Regions from separate parts of the Spongiibacter tropicus DSM 19543 genome, predicted to be linked through region 1. Evidence: riboswitches for the same ligand, from Rfam matches in the RefSeq annotation. Region 1 holds a riboswitch; the other holds the start of a gene.
What was found. Region 1 has a riboswitch for cobalamin ahead of G411_RS20355 (TonB-dependent receptor domain-containing protein). Riboswitches for the same ligand answer to the same signal wherever they lie in the genome.
Positions count from the first base shown of each region.

Region 2: another riboswitch for cobalamin. It lies ahead of G411_RS0106925 (TonB-dependent receptor); the one in region 1 lies ahead of G411_RS20355 (TonB-dependent receptor domain-containing protein).

Region 1 covers NZ_ATUS01000002.1:163,718-171,389, reverse strand. The annotation lists gene G411_RS0112425 (cobalamin-binding protein) at 1-271, opposite strand, end outside; gene cobO (cob(I)yrinic acid a,c-diamide adenosyltransferase) at 268-870, opposite strand; gene G411_RS20355 (TonB-dependent receptor domain-containing protein) at 894-2,753, opposite strand; cobalamin riboswitch at 2,846-2,999, opposite strand; gene G411_RS0112410 (hypothetical protein) at 3,076-4,263, opposite strand; gene G411_RS0112405 (2-dehydropantoate 2-reductase) at 4,360-5,268, opposite strand; gene G411_RS0112400 (YajQ family cyclic di-GMP-binding protein) at 5,375-5,857, shown strand; gene G411_RS0112395 (AmpG family muropeptide MFS transporter) at 5,900-7,171, shown strand; gene G411_RS0112390 (MGMT family protein) at 7,159-7,518, opposite strand; gene G411_RS0112385 (carbonic anhydrase) at 7,478-7,672, opposite strand, start outside.
Region 2 covers NZ_ATUS01000001.1:1,468,129-1,475,800, forward strand. The annotation lists gene rlmB (23S rRNA (guanosine(2251)-2'-O)-methyltransferase RlmB) at 1-337, opposite strand, end outside; gene rnr (ribonuclease R) at 391-2,805, opposite strand; tRNA gene G411_RS0106920 (tRNA-Leu) at 2,932-3,018, shown strand; cobalamin riboswitch at 3,113-3,308, shown strand; gene G411_RS0106925 (TonB-dependent receptor) at 3,536-5,659, shown strand; gene G411_RS19650 (PepSY domain-containing protein) at 5,693-7,195, shown strand; gene G411_RS19655 (cobaltochelatase subunit CobN) at 7,192-7,672, shown strand, end outside.

The DNA of each region.
Region 1 (7,672 bases):
CTTCCAGGTCGAAGCGGTTGTAGCTGCCTACGCGAGGGAGTTTCTGAGCCGCGTCGGGATAATCGCTGAAGGTGACGGCGGCAATGAGATGATCGCCTGCACCGGCAGCATAGACCAGCTCCGTTGCCCCCGGTGACAGGGCAATAATCCGGCTGGCGGATTTCTCCAGGCAAAGGGTTTTGTCCCGGTCGTCCTGCACGCAAGTCGCGTCGGCATAGCCGAGCAGGGGAAAACAGCAGGCGACGATTGCCGCCAGTACAAACCGTGTCACCAGTCGACGCCCTTACGGGCTTTCACGCCGTCGCGGAAAGCGTGCTTTTTGTCGTCAATCATCGACACAGTATCTGCCAGTTCCTTGAGGGCTGGCGGCGCGCCACGGCCGGTAATGATTACACTCATTTCCGGCGGGCGCTGTTTGAGAGCGTCATAGACCTCATCGGCATCGATATAGCCGTACTTGAGCATATAGGTCAGCTCATCCAGCAAAAGCAGATGCAGGCTTTCATCTTTTAAAAGCGCCTTTGTCTTTTGCCAGGCTTGTTGTGCCGCTTCGCGGTCCCGCGCCTTGCTTTGGGTTTCCCAGGTGAAGCCGGAGCCCATTACGATGAACGGGGTGTCGGGGCAGAACTGCTGGAGAAAATTCCGCTCTCCGCAGTCCCAGGTACCCTTGATGAACTGCACTACCGCTGCTTTATAGCCGTGACCAATACAGCGAATGACTGTGCCGAAACCCGAACTGGATTTACCTTTGCCGGGACCGCTGAGTACGATCAGTACTCCGCGCTCTTCGGTTGCCTTGGCAACGCGGGCATCAATCAGTGCTTTTTTCTTGGCCATCCGCTCGCGGTGGCGCTGTTCTTCATCCGTCATCGTATGTGGGCTCCTGTTGGTGCTCAGGGATTATAGGTGATACTCAGCAGCGCCTCGCGTCCGACAGACTGGTAGTCGCCAAGACTTCCGCCACGCGCACTGATGTACTCCTTGTCGAGGGCGTTCTTCACGGCAAACTTCAGGCTGAGATCCTCGCGCAGACGATAGGAAATGCCAGCATCCAGCAGGCCATAGCCACTCAGTTCATCGTTGTTGGCGGCATCTTCATAGCGGCTTCCCACCAGTCTCAGGCTGGCATTGACGCCCCAGCGATCCCATTCGCGATCAACATTGATGTTGGCCTGGCGGTCGGGGCGGCGGCGCAGCTCCTTGCCGAGGTCGCGATCTTCGGTATCCAGCAGCGTGATATTCGCATCGATATGCCACAGGGCAATCACGGTGGAAACACTGGCTTCTACACCCTTGATGCGCGCAGAATTAATCTGATCCGGACCAAAAGTGATTGGATTGTACGCGATCAGTTTTTCGACATCATTGGTGAAATAGTTCAAGCTCCAGCGTCCCCATGATTGCTGGCCGCGAATCTCGACTTCACGGTTTTTTGAGTGCTCGGGCTCAAGGTCGGGGTTACCGTAGCCTGGGTAGTAAAGGTCATTGAACGTCGGGGCGTTAAAACCTTCGCCATACGACAAGACCATTTTTATTGACTCAGTCAGGTCGATGCCTGCTGCCGCATTGCGGGTGTTGTGGCTGCCGAACTGCTCATTGTTGTCGTGGCGCCAGCCCAGCACATAATCAATCAAGCCGTGGTCGGCCTGCCATTGCAGGTAACCCGCGCTGGCATCGCGTTCACCTTGATCATAATTTTGCGTGCTTTTCACTTTGTCGCTGAAGTATTCGCCGCCGAGGGTCAGGGTATAGGCTTTGCCCAGCGTGAAGTCGTTTTGAATACCGCCTTGCTTGCGGGTGGTTTTAAAAATGTCACCACGCGGAGCGGCAGGATCTACGTAGCGATACTCGGTTTCACTTTCATCCCCTGAGCGGCCTGCGCTGAGGGTGAGTTTCCAGTTATCGGTAAGCAGGAACTCGCCACGCAGACTGCCGACGCTGACGGAGTTGTCACCATAGGGTGCGCACTCGACAGTATTCCAGGCGTTGTCATAGCAGTTCGCATCGTAGTCGTTTTCCGAATCACTCTGCTGATACATCGCATAGAGGTTTGCACGCTCGTTGATGCGATGAACCAGGCTGAAGTTTAGGGCTTGCTGTTCAAAGGCGTCGTCATCGCCATGGCGGCCCGCGGTGCTGGTGGTATTGTCGACACCATCGGTTTCGTCATGCAGCAGGCTCAAGCTGAACTGCGTGTCGGCATTGCCGCCGTTCAGTGCCGCCAGTGCTTTCAAGGTGTTGTTCGACCCCGCGCTCATCTGGACGAAGGGCTTCACGCCATCGGTATCATGAAACTTCTTGGTGATAATGTTGACCACGCCGCCAATGGCTTCGGAACCGTAAAGCACCGAGCGGGGGCCGCGCACAATTTCCACTCGCTCAATCAGCTCCGGGGGAAGGTTGGTCAATGCCGGGCTGCCGCTGGTAGCTGAGCTGACACGCACGCCGTCGACTAGCACTAGCGTGTGATTACTGTTGTTGCCGCGCAAGAACAGACTGGTGGCAGAGCCGCGACCACCATTGCGCAGCATGCTGACACCCGTTGCGCGGGACAGCAGTTCCTGCAGGTCTAGCGGTGCGATGCGTTCAATGTCAGCGCGCTCGAAGACACTGACCGGCGCCAATACTTCGGCCAGGCTTTGCTCAATCCGAGTGGCGGTGACAACCGTAGTTTCCATTTCCGGTGAACCGGCATGGGCGAGACTAATAAACAGCGGCAGGCAGCCGCCAATAGCGAGTTTTGCGAGTTTCATGATAAACCTCAAAGCTTGTGAACGTCAGCAATGAGGGAGGGATAGAGGTGATATACGAATATATGACCACTGATGAAGCCCTCCGCTACATCGGGTAAACAACTGATCAGGCCGGTTCCGGGCTCTCACCATGGGGTGATTACCGTTGCGGGGGCAGCGTCGGTCTTGTCGAGGTCGACTCACCGAACTTCCCGTTTAACCCTTGAGCGTGACACGCTTCAGGGCACCTGTTTCAGGCGGCGCAACTGTATGCCGGGCGACAAGGCTTGTCAAATTGCGATGGCCGACGCTTGTTGACCCAAGCCTTGTGGTTGAGGGAGTACTAGTTGAAATATAACCATAGCGGCTGGGCATCGCTGCCGAAACTGCCGAGGTACTGTCGCTCGACAAATTTGCCGTTGGTGTCGCGCAAAGGATCTGTTTCAAGCTCTGTATAGAGGGGGAAGGGCGTGTTGGCGTGCAGTGCTGCTTCGCCGAGATGGATGGCGGCTTCATACTGGCGGTGGCCGCTGTACATTGATGAGCTACCTTGGGCGTATTGATAGAGTCCCCAGTCGCTGATGGCGTATTTTTTCCAGCGCTCCTTGTCGCTGCTGGGTGGTTCGCCCTGCCAGTGAAAGCGAGTTTGTCGAATGCTGGTTATCCCGGGGCCACGGCCGATATGAATCCTCTCGTTGACCAGTGTGTCGAACAGGCCCATGTGGAGATACACGCGCAGTTGGTCATAGCCACTGGCCGTCCGTTCAGCGGTGGCGTCGCAGGCGATAAATAACCAGTCGCCGACAACCTTGGCATACAGTGTGGTTTGGCTGCCGTCATCGCTAGTCAGGCGAAGCGCGTCGCGCCATGCATCCGCTTCCAGAATGCCGTCGATGACGGGGGCGTCGGTATCGCGAGGGATTGAGAGGGTGCTCGTGCCCTCTGGCGGTGTCCTTGTGGCAGCCTGTTGGCTTCGGGCCGTTTTAATTTTGCGCTCCAGCAGGCTGTCATCATACTGGCGGCTTGCCGAGCTGCCTTTGCGCCGGATGTAATGGCGGTCGGCAATTTTGTCGAGATACAGCGATTCAAAGCGCTCGCCGTCAGCGAGCGTTACGGAAAAGCTGCCGGTATCGATCTTGCCCGACAGCTTCAAGCGTTTGGGCTTGGCATGTGCGGAGGTGGTCTCAAGCGCATTGGTAACGGCGGTGCTGTCTCGCTGCGACGATGGCGTGTCGCGAAGAAAAAAGTAGTAAATCACACCGGCGAAAATCACGGCATCGACCAGCATAAACAAGGCGAATGCTTTGACATTGATGACCGACTTGCGGATGCCCTTCGGTTCAGGTGGTGCCGTGTGTTTAAACAGCCAGGGCTTTTGCTCGCGCAATTCATTGCTGATGCGATCAATGGCGGCTTTTGCCTCGGCCAGGTCACAGTGCGTGGCCTGGCGGTACTGTTTGATGGCCTCGATCTGTCGGCCCGCCGCAATGGCTTTTTCTATGTTGTACGCTTGCAGGGCTGTCAGCGTCATATCTGGGACTCGCATGGCGGCCCGCAGCATCGCAGGCAGGTTTGATTTGCTGTTCACCGTATTAAAACGGCGCTGCAGCGCGCATGGCAAGCGGATTTACGACAGTGCGCGAACCTGTTCCAGAAGCTGTTGGTTGGTGTCCAGTGTCAGGCCCACGTCTGACGCATAGCGGCAAAGGTAGCCGGTAATATAGTCAATTTCGCTGGGGCGCCCATTTTCAATATCCTGCAGCATAGACGAGCGATTCAGCGCGGTTCCTCTGACGACGGCGAGCACTTGCTCACGCAGTCCGTCGAAGCGCGCGGGCTGGCCCATGTATTCGCCCAGTTCGAGTATTTCGTCGATAACCTGGTGTAATTGCTGGAGTGCCAGCGGGTTGTCCAGTAGCTCGCCGTTACGACAGCGATAAAGCGCGGTAAGGGGGTTGATCGCGCAGTTGACCGCCAGCTTGCGCCAGAGTGCGGCGTCAATGTCTTCGGTCGCGCTGACATCCAGTGGCCCGACACTGAGACTGTTGGCGAGCAAATCGGCATTCGGCCCGCCGCCCAGTAAGGTCTGGCCGCGACCGGCGTGAACCACTTGGAAGGGGGCCGGGCGATAGGCGCCTTCGGTGGTCACTGCTTGGTAGCAATGCAGATCGGGTCGCCTTTCCAGCAATTCTTCGCGCACGCCAAGGCCATTTTGCAATAGCACCACGGTTGCGCCTCTGCTGAGACGACGGTCGATTCGGCTCAGTGCTTTAAGACTGTCCGGGGCTTTGGTGGTCAGCAACAAGTGGTCGATGGGGGCGCCGTCTTCCTCGCAGGACTGCGCTGGCAGCGGCAGCAGTTCGGCGCTGCCGCCGAGGGTAGCGAGAATACCCCGCGCCCGCCGATAGTCTTCCAGTCGGGCGTTATCGCGCAGCAATAAAGCGGCGCTGCGGCCTTGTTTGAAGGCATAAGAAGCCCACAGCGTGCCGATAGCACCTGCACCGAGAATAGACCAGTGAAGCTCGTGTGTATGCATGGGCGCAGCTTACGGGATAGGCCTGCGCTGCGGCAATGTCCGATGCTGTTGACTTGCGTCGGTGCTTGCTACACTTGGCCCGCTAGAATTGTTAAGGAACGACCCGATGCCCTCATTTGATATTGTTTCTGAAGTGGATTTGCACACGTTTACTAATGCTTTGGATCAGTCCAACCGTGTGATCGAAACGCGCTTTGACTTCAAGGGCGTCGATGCCAAGTTCGAACGAGATGGCCTCAATGCCGTCATCTACGCAGATGCCGAGTTTCAGCTGACTCAGATGGAAGACATGCTGCGCAGCAATCTGATCAAGAACAAAATCGATCCCAAGGCCATGGAGCTCGACAAGGTGGAAACCTCTGGCAAGCAGGTGAAGCAGCGCATCACCATGAAAACCGGACTGGAAGGTGATCTGGCGAGAAAAATCGTCAAGCTGATTAAAGACACCAAGATTAAAGTACAAACGCAGATTCAGGGCGATCAAGTACGGGTGACCGGCAAAAAGCGTGATGACCTTCAGCAGGTCATGGCTATGCTCCGTGAGGCGGATCTTGAACAGCCACTACAGTTTAATAACTTCCGTGATTAAGGCCTTACTGTTGTCTTTGTTCCTTTACGCGGAGGTCGTCGGATGAGCGATGCCGACACGCCACTGGCAGAACAGCCCTGGCATAAAGCGATTTTCACCCGGCAGATGTTTATCTGTGTATTGACGGGAATCGCCTCGGGGCTACCACTCTATTTCCTTATTCAGTTGGTGCCTGCCTGGCTGCGCAGTGAGGGCGTCGGGCTGACGGAAATCGGTCTGTTTGCCCTGGTGGGTTTTCCCTACAACTGGAAGTTTATCTGGGCGCCGTTAATGGACCGCTACGTGCCGCCTTTTCTGGGGCGTCGCCGTGGCTGGATGCTGATTACTCAAATCGCACTGATGCTGTCGATGGCGGCACTGGGATTTATTGATCCCAAAGTGTCAGTGGGCTTGGTGGCCTATGTGGCGGCGGGCGTGGCGTTTTTCGGCGCCAGTCAGGATGTGGTGCTGGATGCCTATCGTCGCGAATTGCTGAAAGATGAAGAACTCGGTCTGGGCAATGCCATACACGTGCAGGCCTACCGACTGGCTGGCTTGGTGCCCGGTTCGCTGGGCGTCATCATGGGCGATTACCTGCCCTGGAGCACGGTGTTTATGGTGATGGCCGGCTTTATGGCAATCGGCGTTGCCATGACGCTGTGGGTCAGCGAGGCCTCTGATGCCAGTGTTGCGCCGCTGACTTTGCGGGCGGCCGTCGTTGAGCCGTTCCGGGAGTTTGTATTGCGCCGCGGCTTGGGCAGTGCCCTGTTGCTGCTGTCGTTCCTGTTTCTCTACAAACTCGGCGACAACATGGCCACGGCGCTGTCATCGCCGTTTTATCTGGATATTGGTTTCAGCCTGACCGAGATTGGCACCATCGCCAAAACCGCCTCGCTGACGGCGGCCATCATTGGCGGTCTGGTTGGCGGTGTCATCATGATTCGCCTGGGAATTAACCGGGCACTGTGGGTATTTGGCTTTGTCCAAGTCGCCAGTATTTTGGGCTTTGCTGCATTGGCGGAAATCGGCCCCAACCGGCTGGCGCTGACGCTGGTGATTGTTTTTGAATACCTCGGCGTTGGCTTGGGCACCGCGGCCTTTACCGCCTTTATTGCCCGGGCAACAACGCCGGCCTATGCCGCCACGCAGTTCGCCCTGTTTACCGCACTTGCCGCATTGCCGCGCACCTTTGCCAACGCCACCACCGGCTGGATTGTCGAGGCGATTGGCTGGACCAATTTCTACCTCTTCTGCACCGCGTTGGCGGTTCCGGGCATGTTGATGTTGTTTAAAGTGGCGCCGTGGTCTGAGCCCAGCGATGCTCAGTCTTCGTGAAGGGGCCAGCGACGCTGCCGCCAGTAGAGTTTGCCGGCGGTATCGGCGCTGCCTTCTTCTAACAGGCGCTGAAGTTGCCGCTGGTATTGATCACTGCCCACCGGGAAACTGATTCGGCCCTGCGCATTGACGACCCGGTGCCAAGGCAGAGCCGTGTCCTCGGGTAACTGTGACAGCTGTCTGCCCACCCAGCGTGCCCGACCGGGCAGCCCGGCTTGCCGGGCGAGTTCGCCGTAGCTGCACAGCCTGCCATGAGGAATGTGGCTGAGCGCCAGCCTCAGTTGCTGGCGCGCCCGGTCACTGAGGTCATTCGTCGAGATTGCGGATGCGCTCCCAGTAGTCTTCATAGAAGAAGTCCACCTTGCCGGTTTCGAGGGAGTACTCGGCACCCACAACCATCAATTTGCCTTCGCTGATCAGGCTTTCAAGGGTCGATGAGCCGCTGGAAAGGTGTTCAACAGAACTGCGGACATTCGCGCGTACCGCTTGCTCCACCAGCTT
Region 2 (7,672 bases), on a different contig from region 1:
GACAAGCTCCGAGGTTGTGAGGATCGGTCACACCATCCAGCACCAGCAGCAGAGCATCTTTCCCTGCCGCAGCGACAAGCTCCGGCAGGGCTTTTTCACCCAACTGACGCGGCGCTTCTGCTAACGCAATAACACCCTGATGGCGGCCATCAACCCGGTCATCCAGCTCCTTGCGGTGGCACTCTCGCACCGGGATACCCCGCTGCTCGGCCAGCGCCAGCACCGCAGCCAGACGCTTATCACGGCGCCCTTCCATAACCATCAGCGATTCAACGCTTTCGGGGCGTCGCTGAAGCGCGGTCTGCACCGCATGCAGACCAAAAATCGTTTCTTTCACTCTTTGCTTCCGTATTATCAAGCCCGCTGGCGAACGCGGCGGGCCACATCATCTCAGCGGCGACGGCGCTTTTTATTGGCACTGGCCGAGCGCGAGGACTTACCGTCTTTCTTACCCGTCCCGCCGGTTTTTCGACCGCCTTTCTTTGGACTATCGGCTTTTTTCATGCCTGGCAGCTCGCCCCGCGCCAGCGCTTCGCGCACGGAACCCGGCTTGCGGCGCTTATCACTGCCGCTGGCCAAGCCGAGATCAATCTTGCGGTCATCCAGGTTCACACTCAGCACCTGCACCCGCAGGCTGTCACCCAACTGGTACACACGCCGACTGCGCTCACCCACAAGGCGCTGGTGGGCCTGATCAAACTGATAGTAATCCTGCGGCAGGGTGGAGATATGCACCAAGCCTTCAATATATAAGTCACCCAACTCCACAAACAGACCGAAGCCAGTGACTGCGGCAATCAGGCCATCGAACTCGCTGCCCACATGCTCCTGAAGGAATTCGCATTTAAGGAAGGCCATGACATCGCGGCTGGCATCATCTGCCCGGCGCTCAGCCATCGAGCAGTGTTCACCCAAGGTCAGCAGGGCGGTCATATCGTAGGGGTAAATCACCTTGCGAGGCAGCTTCTTCGCCCCTTTCACCGGACGGAAGCATTTGGGCGCATCTCCGCCGCCGCTGCGCAGCAGGTAGCGCAAGGCGCGGTGCACCAGCAAATCCGGGTAGCGCCGAATGGGGGAGGTGAAATGGGTGTAGCCCGTGTAGTTCAGGCCGAAGTGCCCCTCGTTGTCGGGCTGATAAACCGCCTGACTCAATGAGCGCAACATCATGGTCTGGATCATCTGCGCGTCGGGGCGATCCCCCAAGCTGGCTAGCAATGCCTGATAATCTGTGGGCGATGGCTGCTCGCCGCCTTTCAAGCCAAGACCTATTTCCCCGAGAAACTCTCGCAAGTTACCCAGCTTCTGATCACTGGGACCATTGTGGACGCGGTAAAGCGCCTCAATACCTGAGCGCTCAAGTGTGCGCGCCGTGGCGACATTCGCCACCAGCATGCACTCCTCTATCATTCTGTGCGCATCGTGGCGATGTACCGGCACAATTTCGTCGATGCGCTTTTCGTCGTCGAACACCACGCGGGTTTCAACGGTTTCAAAGTCGATGGCCCCGCGCTGATCGCGGGCCTTGCGCAAGGCCCGGTAGAGGTTATGCAGCTCTTTCAGCTGGGGCAGCAGTTCGCGGTGCTCACCGGTGTCTTTCGCCGGATCAGCCCCCTCAACGCCGAGCATCGCCCCTACTTGGTTGTACGTCAGCCGTGCGTGGGAACGCATGACCGCCTCATAGAACTGATAACCGCTCAAACGACCGCGGCTACTGATGGTCATCTCGCAGACCATACAGAGGCGTTCCACATTAGGCTTCAGTGAGCACAGACCATTGGACAGTGCCTCCGGCAACATCGGCACCACCCGGTCGGGGAAATACACCGAGGTCGCCCGCTTATGGGCCTCTGCATCCAGCGCCGAGTCGATCTTCACATAATGCGAAACATCCGCAATGGCCACCCACAGTCGCCAGCCACCAAAGCGCTTTTTCTCGCAGTACACCGCGTCATCGAAGTCCCGGGCATCTTCCCCGTCGATGGTCACCAGCGGCAGCTTGCGCAAATCCACTCGGTTCAGTTTGCCCTCTTCATCGGGCTCGCTGCCAAAGCGCCGCGCCTCCTCTTCAACCTCATCAGGCCACTCGAAGGGAATTTCGTGGCTGCGCAATGCCAACTCGGTGGCCACACCCACCGTGGCGCGATCGCCCAGCACCTCGGTGACCCGTCCCTGCGCTTGCTGACGCAAACCCGGCTGACGGGTGATATCGGCCATCACATAGTCGCCCTCACGGGCATTCACCACACTGTCATCGTCCAGCTGCACCCAGTTCTGGATGCGGCTGTTATCGGGAACCAGCAACCAGCGACCGCGCTGCTCTTTCAGCTTGCCCACCAGTTGCCGGGTATTGCGCTCCAGCACCTCGATGACAATGCCCTCACGTCGACCGCGACTGTCGGTGCCACTGACCTCAACCGACACCACATCGCCATCAAACAACTGCTGCATCTGCCGATTGTGGAGATAGATGTCTTCACCGTCCTCCACCAGCACAAAACCGTAACCGTCCCGATGTCCCTGCACCCGGCCGATAAGCGCCTCGCCGCGATCCGGCACCTGCAGCTTGCCACGGCGCCCTTCAATGAGCTGGCCATCGCGCAGCATCGCTTTGAGACGACGGCGCAGGCCCTCCTGCTGCTCCTCACCCTCAATCCCCAGGGCGCGGCGAATCGCCGCCGCACTCATGCCCTGCTCGGCACCCTGCAAGACGTCCAGAATATATTCCCGGCTGGGTACCGGGTTGTCGTAGCGCTCGGCTTCACGGGCAGCGTGGGGATCAGAATGCTTGTTGGGGCCTTTTGGCATGCAGAAATGCGTCCTTTTGGATGACAGTAAAAATTTTGCAGCCAGTGTAACGCAAACCGTTGACAAAAAGGCGTGGCATCAGTAAATTGCGCGCCTCAACGACGCACGTCGTGTTTTACCTCCTGTGCCCAGGTGGTGAAATTGGTAGACACGCTAGCTTCAGGTGCTAGTGGCTTCACGGCCGTGGAGGTTCAAGTCCTCTCCTGGGCACCATTATTCAAGAAAGCCGATCCAACAGGGTCGGCTTTTTTATTTCTACATTTATCTGTTTTCTCACTGAATTTGCGCCCCCAAAGGCCTTTCTATATGATCCCGCCCTGCATCAGGTGCCTGCTCGACTCTCCTTCGCCCGGAGTGTCTGGAGCAGGGTAAACGGGAAGTGTGGTGCGTCGCGGCAATGATTTGGCCGCCGCAGACAAAGCCACCGCTGCCCCCGCAACGGTAACTGCTCTCATTCGAGAGGTTCACAGAAGCCCGATACCGGCCTGATGGCGAAGCCTTGTGCTTTGCCATGCATGCAGTGCTGTACCGATGAAGCGGAGGGCTTCACGCAGGTTCCTACCTCGTTGATCACGCAATCCACGACGGATTGTTCCTCCCTCATACGTTCGCAACTGTTGTCTGCCGAGATCAAGCGGAGGGCTTTCGATCGCGCCGGAATAGGCAATGTCATCATTGCCGGCGTCCTTTCCCTTTCCTCTCGGCCTAACGAACCGTTTGAGGAAACACCATGAAAAAGGACATTTCTCCCCGTAGCGCCCCACTGGTGCTGGCTTTCGCATCAAGCATTCTCAGCCTCCCGCTATGGGCAGGGCACCAGCAGCTGGAATACGTGGATGTTCGCGCTACCAGCCTGTCGTCACAGGGACTGGCACTGGATGAAGAAAACACCGCAGGCTCACGGCTCGGCCTGTCCGCCCAGGACATTCCCGCCAGTGTGTCGGTCATCAGCAAGGAAGCTATCGCGCTGCGCGGTGACGATTCCAGCATGATGGCAGTCACCCGCGCGGCGGGCTTTTCCTCCAGCGCCAGTCCCGGCAACGGCAGCAGCGCCACCTCGGTGCGCGGCTTTAACGGCCACAGCTCGGTGGTCAGCACCTACGACGGCACGCGCCTGTATGTCGGCTCGGGCACGGTGAGTTTTCCTGCCGACACCTGGACGGTGGAACGCATTGAAGTACTTCGCGGCCCTGGCTCGGTGATTCACGGTGTGGGCGCCGTGGGCGCAACCGTGAACTATGTGAGCAAAAAGCCGCAGTTTGGGGAAACCCGCAATAGCGTCGCGGTCACGCTGGGCAGCTTTGGCCTGCAGCGTTATGCCTATGGTGCCGGCGGTGAACTGAGCCCGGAACTGGCTTACCGCGTCGACCTGGTACATCACCAAACCGAGGGGTATGTCGACCGCGCTGATGCCGAGCGTCAGGCGATTGCCGGCTCACTGCTGTACCGGCCCAGGGAGGATTTCTCGGCCACACTGAGCATCGACTACGCCAATACCGAATCCGCGCCCTACTGGGGCACACCACTGGTCGACGGAAAAATCCGCGACAGCCTGCGTCGCAATAACTACAACGTCGCCGATGGCCTGGTTGAGTACGAAGACCTGTGGCCGCGCCTGCATACGGAATGGCAGCTCAGTGAGAACCTGTCGTGGCGCAGCGACACTTACTACCTCACAGCCGAACGCCACTGGCGCAATGTGGAAAGCTATCGCTACAACGACACCACGGGACAGGTAGACCGTGGTTCCTACCTCGAAATTCTCCATGAACAGGAACAGCTCGGCCACCGCAGCGACCTGCTCTGGAAGACTGACATGGCGGGCATGCAGAACCGCCTGAATATCGGGATAGAACTGAACGACATCCGTTTCAGCCATATCAACAACTCGCCTTACACCGGCAACTCCAGTGTCGATCTGAACAATCCTGCGCCGGGACGTTGGCAAGACAATGTGGGCAGCGCCACCACCCGCGACTTTGACTCCGAAACAGATGTCACCTCACTGTTTATCGACAACGTACTGGAGATCACACCCGAATGGCTGCTGGTCGCTGGCCTCCGGCACGACCGTATCGACTATAGCCGCGACGACCTCGCACGCAGCAATGGTCAACCGGAGAGCCACATTGATGACGAGCTGTCCGGCAACAGCTGGCGTCTTGGCGCGGTATTCCAAGCCTCGGAGGCCACCAGCCTTTATCTGCAGTACAGCAAGGCCGTGGATGCAATACAGTCTCTGCTCTCTGCCAGTAACCCCAGCCTCGACCTCGCGGAGGGCACGCAGTGGGAAGCCGGGATCAAGCAGAATCTGCTGAACGAACGCCTGCAAGTCAGCCTGGCGGTTTACGATATTGTGAAGACCGATCTTCTCAGCAGCGACCCCGGCGGGGTCCAGCGCCAGATTGGCGAGCAGAGTTCTCGAGGCGTCGAGCTGGAACTGTTCTGGCTGCCGCTGGATGTTGTCTCGGTGGATTTCAACCTCGCGATCACCGATCCCCAGTATGAGGAATACCGCAGCGGCACCAACGACTACAGCGGTAAAACTCCACGCAATGTTCCCGAGAAAACCGCCAACCTGTGGGTAAGCTGGCAGTTCCTCCCGCACTGGACCGCCTCACTGGGCAGCCGTTATGTCAGCGAACGCTACGCGGATTATGCCAACACCAACAAGCTCCCCGACTACGTGGTTTACGACGCCAGCCTGCAATGGCAGCTCAGTGACGAGCTCCGGCTGAGCCTGCGCGGCAAGAACCTGAGCGACACCGCCGACTATGTGCTGGCCCCCTATGGCGAGCAGTGGATTCTGGCCGACGGCCGCAGCGCTGAGCTGGAACTGCGCTATGACTTCTAAGTCACCGCGGCCAGAAAGAGGCCGCGCGTTCGAATGAAGCTGAAACGCTGGCTGTATCTGCTTCACCGCTGGACTGGCGTGGCCCTGTGCCTGCTGTTCGCCATGTGGTTTTTCAGTGGTGTGGTGATGATGTACGTGGGCTTCCCGTCACTGAGCCAAGCGGAGCGTCTGGCGGCGCTGCCGCCGCTGGATGCCGACACCATTACCGCCGGGCCTCGGGCCTTGCTCGACCGCAGCTCGCCCGAAGCATTGCAGCAGCTCAAGCTGAGCAGCGTGGCGGGGCGCCCTGCCTATCTACTGCAGAACCGCGACGGCCAGTGGCAGGGAATGTTCGCCGACAACGGCGAGCACATCCGCAACATCACCCTGGGACAGGCACTGGCGGCCGCTGAAGTTTATGTCCGCCAGCGTGAACTCCATACGCCGCCGACCGCGGAAGCCCGTCTGATCGACATGGATCAGTGGTCAGTATCGGGCAGCCTTCATGCCCATCGCCCCCTTTACCATATCGCACTGCACGACGACGCCGGCACCGAGTTGTATATCTCGTCAGTGACCGGCGAAGTGCTCCGCGACACCCATCACCATGAACGCGTCTGGAACTGGCTGGGCGCCAACCTGCACTGGATTTACCCGGTCGCGCTGCGACGCGACCCGAGCGTCTGGCACTGGCTGATCGTTGGCTTATCGCTGGCGGGGCTGGTGTCCATTTTTACCGGCGCCGTGGTCGGCATCCTGCGTCTGCGGCTGCGCAAACGCTATCGCGGCAAAGACATTAGCCCCTATCGCAACACCATGAAGCTCCACCACCTGCTGGGTCTGGCGGTGTTGCTGCCACTGTGCACGTATATGTTCAGCGGCCTGATGTCGATGAACCCCTGGGGCCTGTTCAGCGATGAAACCTCTTATCGCCAGCAGGCTGATCACTACCGCGGCATTCCTTCGCAGACGCAATTCGACGATGCGGAGGCGATTCGCAAGGCGCTGCGCCACCACCCGGATGCCCGCGAATTGCACTGGCAGTGGTTCAACGGCGAGGTCTATACCTACACCATCAACGACCAGCAGCAACGCGACGTCATCGACCCCGCCGCGGGTGGTAACTGGGCCGCGGCCAGTCAGGCCCGCTTGCAGCATATGATGCTGGGCTACTCGTTGATCGCTGCCGAACGGCTGGATCGCTACGACCACTATTACTACTCCCATCACGAACGCTGGCGACCGCTGCCGGTACTGCGCCTGCGCTTTGATGACCCGGCACAGAGCTGGTTTCACATCGACCTGCACACCGGCGAACTGCTGGGCCGCATGACCACCAAGCGCCGCGCACAGCGCTGGCTGTACAACGGTCTGCACAGTCTGGATTTCCTGTTTCTGATTCAACACCGGCCGCGCTGGGACCTGCTGGTCATCAGTTTAAGCATCGCCGGATTCCTGTTCTCCCTGACCGCCTGCCTGATCGGCTGGCGACGTCTGCGCCCTCCGCCGCGCAGAAACCGACAACGACAGACCCGCCGCCACGAGGCCCGACCATGACGCGACTTTCTGTATTCTGCCCGCAGCTACGACTGTGGCTGTTCCTGACATTGCTGCTTACATTGCTGCTTAGCCTGCTGGCAGGCCCGGCGCGGGCCAGCGACACGCCGGAGCTCTTGGTATTAGTTTCCCAGCGCAATGCCGAGACCATCGCCGAAGCGGTGAGTCGCTTCCATCAGCGACACCCCGGCTACCGGATTACCGCCCGCAGCGACAGCCAACTTTGGGAATTACCCCCAACCGAGATCGATGCGCTGATCCAGCGCGCCGACCTGGTAGTGGGCATGGGCCTGTTCGGCGCCAGCGTCAACGTCCTTGAGCCGTCACTGAAGCGGGCCTCCGCGCCAGTGCTGATAATGAACAGCGATCACCGGCTGATTCGCCTCAGCCAGCTCAATCGCCAGCCGGTATTCGACAGCGCCGAGCAATTGCAGGACATTGCCGGCACCCAGCCCAGCAAGGATTTTGATACCACCC